2 regions of the Paenibacillus nanchangensis genome follow, and region 2 is predicted to be linked to the other one. Evidence: riboswitches for the same ligand, from Rfam matches in the RefSeq annotation. Region 2 holds a riboswitch; the other holds the start of a gene.

What was found. Region 2 has a riboswitch for preQ1 ahead of queF (preQ(1) synthase). Riboswitches for the same ligand answer to the same signal wherever they lie in the genome.
Region 1: another riboswitch for preQ1. It lies ahead of ACE6ED_RS12795 (queuosine precursor transporter); the one in region 2 lies ahead of queF (preQ(1) synthase).

Annotation. Positions count from the first base shown of each region.
Region 1 covers NZ_JBHOFD010000014.1:24,588-28,002, reverse strand. The annotation lists gene ACE6ED_RS12800 (NAD-dependent epimerase/dehydratase family protein) at 24-911, shown strand; gene ACE6ED_RS12795 (queuosine precursor transporter) at 1,364-2,113, opposite strand; PreQ1 riboswitch class I at 2,121-2,166, opposite strand; gene ACE6ED_RS12790 (methyl-accepting chemotaxis protein) at 2,235-3,415, opposite strand, start outside.
Region 2 covers NZ_JBHOFD010000006.1:177,191-180,605, forward strand. The annotation lists gene ACE6ED_RS06555 (toxic anion resistance protein) at 1-959, shown strand, start outside; gene ACE6ED_RS06560 (formate/nitrite transporter family protein) at 1,080-1,868, shown strand; PreQ1 riboswitch class I at 2,080-2,123, shown strand; gene queF (preQ(1) synthase) at 2,238-2,738, shown strand; gene ACE6ED_RS06570 (VUT family protein) at 2,758-3,309, shown strand.

The DNA of each region.
Region 1 (3,415 bases), on a different contig from region 2:
TAGCAATCAAGGAGGAATCTGTGATGAAAAAAGTTTTGGTGCTTGGAGGAACCCGTTTCTTCGGCAAAAAACTGGTCAGCCGCCTCATTCAGCATCCCGGCCACGAAGTAACCCTGCTCACGCGGGGGAACACCGGCGACGGCTTCGGCGACAACGTCACCCGGCTGCGGGCGGACCGCTCAAATCCCGGACAGCTGGAGGAAGCGCTGGGAGACTCGTCTTGGGACGTTGTATACGACAACATCTGTTATTCGCCGGACGATGCGCTGTCGGCACGGAACCTGTTTCAGGGAAGAACCGGAAGATACATTCTCACCTCCAGCTTGTCCGTTTACGATCCCCAGCCGGACGCCTTAACCGAGGGCATGTTCGACCCGTATGGCTATCCCATACGGCAGGGGAGCAAAGACGATTTCACTTATCAGGAGGGAAAACGGCTTGCGGAAGCGGTTTTGCTCCAGCAGAGTGATTTTTCCGCAGCTGCCGTGCGGTTCCCGATTGTTCTGGGCGAAGATGACTACACAAGACGCCTGCATTTTCATGTCGAGCATATCCTTGGCGGTGAACCGATTGGCGTGCCGAACCCGTATGCCCGCATTTCGTTTATTACCTCGGACGAGGCCGCCGATTTCCTGTATGCCCTGGGAGCAGGGACCTTCTCCGGCCCGGTCAACGCCTGCTCCGGCGGAACCGTGACCATTGGAGAGCTGATAGCCATGATCGAACGGGAAACCGGCAAAAAGGCAGATATCCGCAAAGAAACACCGGAAAAGCACCAGTCGCCGTTTGGAATTGAACAATCCTGGCATATGGATACCAACAAAGCTCGGGCAGCGGGTTACACCTTCCGTGAGCTGAAGGATTGGCTACCTCCGCTGATCTCCGCCATTCATCGTGAGCTTACCGTATAAAAATAGGGGCTGTCCCAGAAGTGATTTACGTAAGAAAGACAGCTTCCAAATTACACGAATTGCTAATAAAGAAAGCCGCACCGCAGATGGGGAGTAGGAGGGTCATCTTACGGTTCGGCTATTTTTTTGAGCGAAACTATCGTACAAAATTTCCGCGGTCGAGCCTTCCCGTTAGACCGCTACTGACCCACAGTGTCAATTATTCACATTGGCAGGCCGGAATCACACATACGCCTGGTTAGATACGTAAGCGTAGACACTCCACAAAGTGAGCCAAGTGTATTACGAAGCAAGGACTGTCCCCCGTCACACTGCGACTTATGGGACAGCCCCTTCTATGTTACCAATATATAAATCGGTCAAGCCTATCCTGGGCTTAATCCCGCTTGCCAAAGCTGCAGTTCGTTAGCCTGCCTTTACCGCCTTTAGCCTGCCCCCACCAGGACGCTAACTCAGCGACCGGCCGCGGACGCATGTCCGGACGGCTGCACCTGCTCCCGTTCCCGCTCGTCTTCCTCGAACTTAAACGAACGCGCAATGTACAGCACCGGCGTCCCCAACCCGGTCAGCAGGAACTTGACCAAATAGGTCGTCAGGAAAATTTCGAGCCATACACCCCAATCATAGATTCCGGCAAAAGCAATCGTGCAGAAGATCAGCGTATCGACCAGAGAACTGATCATCGTGCTGCCGTTGGAACGGATCCAGAGCTGGCGCGAGTGGCTGAAGTAACGGCGGATCCAGGCGTACAGCCGTACATCCAGCAGCTGGCTGACAAAATAAGCGGTCAAACTACCCAAAGCAAGCCGGGGCATCATCCCGAAAATCGTCTCCATTGCCGTCTGCGGCGCCTGAACTCCCGAGCCGTCGCCGAACGGCTGGAACAAAATCGCCATCTGCATAATGACCGTCGTAATAATCAAGGTGAAAAATCCGAACCAGACCGCGGTCCGCGCTTCTTTTCGCCCGTATTTTTCATTCAGCAAATCGCTTGCCATATACAGGGTCACGTACATCGTGTTACCAAGCGTCATGACGATGCCGGGCGGCATCTCGATCGTTTTGACCACCTGAATATTGGCAAGAACAGTGGCAACGCCCACCCAGGCGTACATCCCTTTTTTGCCGAACAGCTTATAGCTCAGCAGAAAAAAGGCATAGTTGACGAGGACAAACAGCGCCCCCCACCACAAATTGAACATGATTAAATTCCTCCTAGTTTTGTTTACGCGGGATGGTTTCGAACCGCGGCTTCGCTCTAACGAAGCAAAAACAGTATTACTCTATCACACTTCCCGGGCGGGCGCTATCTTTTTTCCGCTGTTAAATTTTAAACCGGGCCAGCTTATCCATTAACTCCTGGACCATACTGCTCAGCGCTTCAGCCGATGCGGAGATTTCCTCCATCGCCGCCACCTGCTCCTCGGACGCCGCCGCAACGCCTTGGGCGTGGCCGGTAGCCTCCTTCGCGATTGCGGAGAGCTGCTCGACCGTTCCGGTAACCTGCTCCACGCCGGCGGTCATCTGTTCTGCCGAAGCCGACACCTCCTGAATCTGGTCGCTGACATTCGCAATTTCCGTCAAAATGGTGCCAAACAACTCGCCGCTGCGGGTCACAGACCGGACGCCTTCCCGCACCTCGGCCGCGCCCCGGTTCATCGCTTCCGATACGTTCGCCGCATCCGCACTTACGGCTCCAATCAAATCGCTTACCTGCTCCGCTGCCTGCCGGGTCTGACCGGCCAGCTTGCGGACTTCGGCGGCGACAACGGCAAAACCCCTGCCCGCCTCTCCGGCGCGGGACGCTTCAATTGAGGCATTCAGCGCCAGCATATTCGTCTGCGTGCTGATGCCGGTAATCAGGCCGATAATGGATCCAATTGTCTCCGTCCGTTCCATCAGCCGCCCGATGGCGGTTTCAGTCTCTTCAACCGACTGCTGCACATGCTCCATTTGACCAACTGCCGTGCGGATCAGCTCGTTGCCGGCGGCCGTCTGAGCCGAAGCGTCTCCCGACGACTGCGACACCTGCACCGAAGATTCAGCGATGCGCTGGACGCCCAGCGAGACCTCGCCCATCGCTTTTGCCGTATCGCCTGCGTGGCTGTTCTGCAGCTCCGCCCCCGCCGCGATTTCCTGCATGGATTCCGCAATGGTGACCGACGCGTTGCTGGTCTGTTCGGCGCTTGCAGTCAGCTGCTGCGACGTGGCACCCACCGACATCGCCAGATCCGCAACGGTCTGGAACATATCCCGGAGATTCGTAGTCATCAGGTTAAAGTAACGTGCCATTTTTCCGAATTCGTCACCTGTCCGGATATCCAGCTTCTGAGTCAGATCTCCGTCCGCCATATGCTTCAGCTTCTCCACTAACGAGCCTATCGGCCGCAGCACCATATATCGCAGAAGCAGCGCAACAAGAACACCGATCACCAGCATCGCTCCGACCGCCATTACAAGCGACTGCGTCCGGTTTGTATTATACGTCTGGAAAATTGTCGCCT
Region 2 (3,415 bases):
TTGGGGTAAAAACCCAGGAAAAAGCCGGACAGACCCTGAAGCTGCTTGACCGGCCCGTCAACGATCTAATGTCCGGCAACCGGGCCGAGGTGTCGAATATGATTATGAAGCTCCGCAATGAATGCGAGGAGCTGCAGCAGAGCAAAAATGTGAGTTTTTTTGGCAAGATGCTCCGCAAAAGCCCGCTGAAAAACTACGTCTATAAATACCAGTCCGTGCGTACGAATATCGACGCGATTATTAACGGCCTGCGCGACGGCAAAGACACGCTGGAGGAAAGCATCGTGAATATGCGCCAGCTGAAGCGGACTTCGATGGAGGAGATTTACAACCTCCAGACCAAAATCGCGTTTGGGAACCGGCTGCAAGAGCTGTTTGAGACGGAAATTGCCAAACCGGAGAACGAACACCGCAAAATTTACCTTGAACGCGGCCTGCGCAAAGTAGTGACCCGGATTCAGTCGATGACGGAAATGATCATGCTGTATAACCAGGCTATCGCTGCAACGGATATCATTAACGATAACAACGACAAGCTGATCGACTCGGTCAACAATGCGATCGACAAAACCTCCAATTTAATTACAGTCTCCGCTATGATCGCTTTGTCGCTGGCTGACCAAGAGAAAGTCATCTCGGCGGTTGAAGCAACCAACAAAACCATTGAAGACCAGTTCAAAGAGAACGCCCGTCTGCTGCGCACAACAACGGAGAAGACAACCGACCTCTTGGCCAAACCGTCTATGTCGATGGAAGCTGTCAACCAGGCAATCGGCGACCTGATGGCTGCGCTGGATCTGTCGGAGCAGTCCAACCGGCGCATTATCGAGAGCTGCCAGGATTATACCTCTAAAATGACCGCAATCAATACTCAGCTGAACAACCGTCTGGGGCTGTCCGAAGGCTCGGGTTCCGCACCAAAGGCGCTGGATCAAGGGGTAAGCAGCTTCTTGAGCTGATTCCCGCGCCCTGACACTGCCGCAGCTTCTGGTTCAAGCAATTTCCAGCGGGTTATTGGGTATAATAAGCCGGGCGCAAGCCGCCCCACCGCTCTAACATTATCAAGAACCGGAGGACTTATGGAGAACGAAGCCCTGCTGCAGGTAGAGAAACTGGCTTTGAAAAAACAAAAAATTTACCGCCAGAGCATCATGCGCTATATCGCGCGTTCCATGCTCGCCAGTATGTTCATCGGGTTCGGCGTAATTGTCGCTTTTAAAACAGGGAATTATTTTTATATGGAGCATTCCCCGTTAACCTACCCGATGGCGGCCATTACCTTTGGCGCTGCGATTATTCTGATTTCTTACGGCGGAGGCGACCTGTTTACAGGAGATACGTTCTATTACAGCTACGCCGCCCTGCGCCGCAAAATGCGCTGGCCTGAAGTGATCCGGATGTGGCTGGTCAGCTACAGCGGCAACATTCTTGGCGCAACCGCGTTTGCCCTGCTGATTTTTTTGACCGGTTTGTATAACGACTCCAACGTAAACAGCTTCTTGCTGAATGTAGTAGCCCACAAGATGGAGGCACCGGCGCTGCAGCTGTTTTTTAGGGCGATTTTGTGTAACTGGCTGGTCTGCCTGGCCTTTTTCGTTCCCATGTCGATGAAGCATGACGGGGCCAAAATGTTCGCCATGATGCTGTTCGTCTTCTGCTTCTTCATTTCCGGCTACGAGCACAGTATCGCTAACATGTGTACGTTCGCCATCGCCCTTGTGCTGGACCATCCGGGTACGATTTCTTGGGGCGGCGTAGTGCACAATCTGGTTCCGGTGACGATTGGAAACCTGATCGGCGGCGGCGTGCTGATGGGCGTCATGTATTATTATGTGAATAAGCCGTTTCTCGACCAGGATTCACACTGAGAGATGGAATCGTCCAGTTCTTGGAGCAACCGGAACGTGAGAACCACGCAACACCAGCTACAGCCCCGCCGGACGGGGCTTTTTTAATTATAGCCGAGTTTAACAAGAATGAAGCCAGTGTACCGTCTGTCATTTTTTCCCGATGCGCCACAGTTTCTTTCGTGGTATTCTACTATATGAAACCAAACAACAAATCTAGGCACGCTGCTGCCTAGGAGAGGTTCGCGAACTCCCTCTATAAAAAACTAAGAACAAGCAAGGCGCCAGAGCGTCTTTGTTTCTCGTTGTTTTTTTAGATTGCTATAGGGTTCTTGAATCTCACTTCTTTTTCGTTGTTGGCTCAGCCTGAAAAAGAGAGGAGATTTTTTTATGCCGTCAGGTAGACAAAACGATGAACTCCAGAGTGTCACTCATCTCGGGAGCCAGGGAACACAATATGTGTTCGACTATGATCCAAAGCTGCTGGAGGTGTTCGACAACAAACATCCCGGCCGCGATTATTTTGTAAAATTCAACTGCCCGGAGTTCACAAGCCTATGCCCTATAACCGGACAGCCGGATTTCGCCACTCTCTATATTTCCTATATTCCCGATCAAAAAATGGTAGAGAGCAAGTCGCTTAAGCTTTATTTGTTCAGCTTCCGGAACCACGGTGACTTTCACGAGGATTGCATGAACATTATCATGAACGACCTGATTGCCCTGATGGAGCCCCGGTATATCGAGGTTTGGGGGAAGTTCACCCCAAGAGGCGGCATCTCCATTGATCCGTACTGTAACTGGGGACGTCCCGGTACCAAATACGAATCCATGGCGGATTACCGTTTGATGAATCATGATTTATATCCCGAAAAAGTGGATAACCGCTAATGGCCGGGAGGGATAAACGATGAAAAAATGGATTGTTGCCCTTTATATTCTGGTCATTGCCGGAGCTAACGTGGCTACCGCATCGATCGCGCCTTTAAGCTTTGGAGTCCTGCTTGTTCCGGCAGGTTCCTTTTTGATCGGGGCCACCTTTATTCTGAGAGACCTGGTGCAAAATGCGGTAGGCCGGCGAAGAACCTATATGACTATCGGCGCTGCCATGGCGCTGTCTGCCGTCATCTCCTACCTGCTTGGGGATACGCTCTGGATTGTTTTCGCTTCAGCCGTTTCCTTCCTTGTGTCAGAAACGACTGATACCGAAATTTATTCGAGGCTAAAAATGCCGATGGCCTTCCGGGTAATGTACAGCGGTGTTGTTGGCGGGGCGCTCGACAGTGCCTTGTTCGTAGTTGTCGGCCTGTCGCCCCTGGGGGCGGGCTTCCTTCCCTGGGGAGCGGTTGGGTACGCTATTTTGGGTCAGGTTTTGGTCAAAACCATCATTCAACTGCTTGGCGCGCTCGGAATCCACATTCTGCTGCGGATGAACGCATTCGGCAATAAGCTGGAAACTTGATAGCACTAAGCTTTTAAGGACAGTTCACGTTCGCCGGATTGGACCTGCGGTACGCTGAAGTGCACCCCTTATAGTGGACATAGGACAAACACTCTAGTGCTGAACC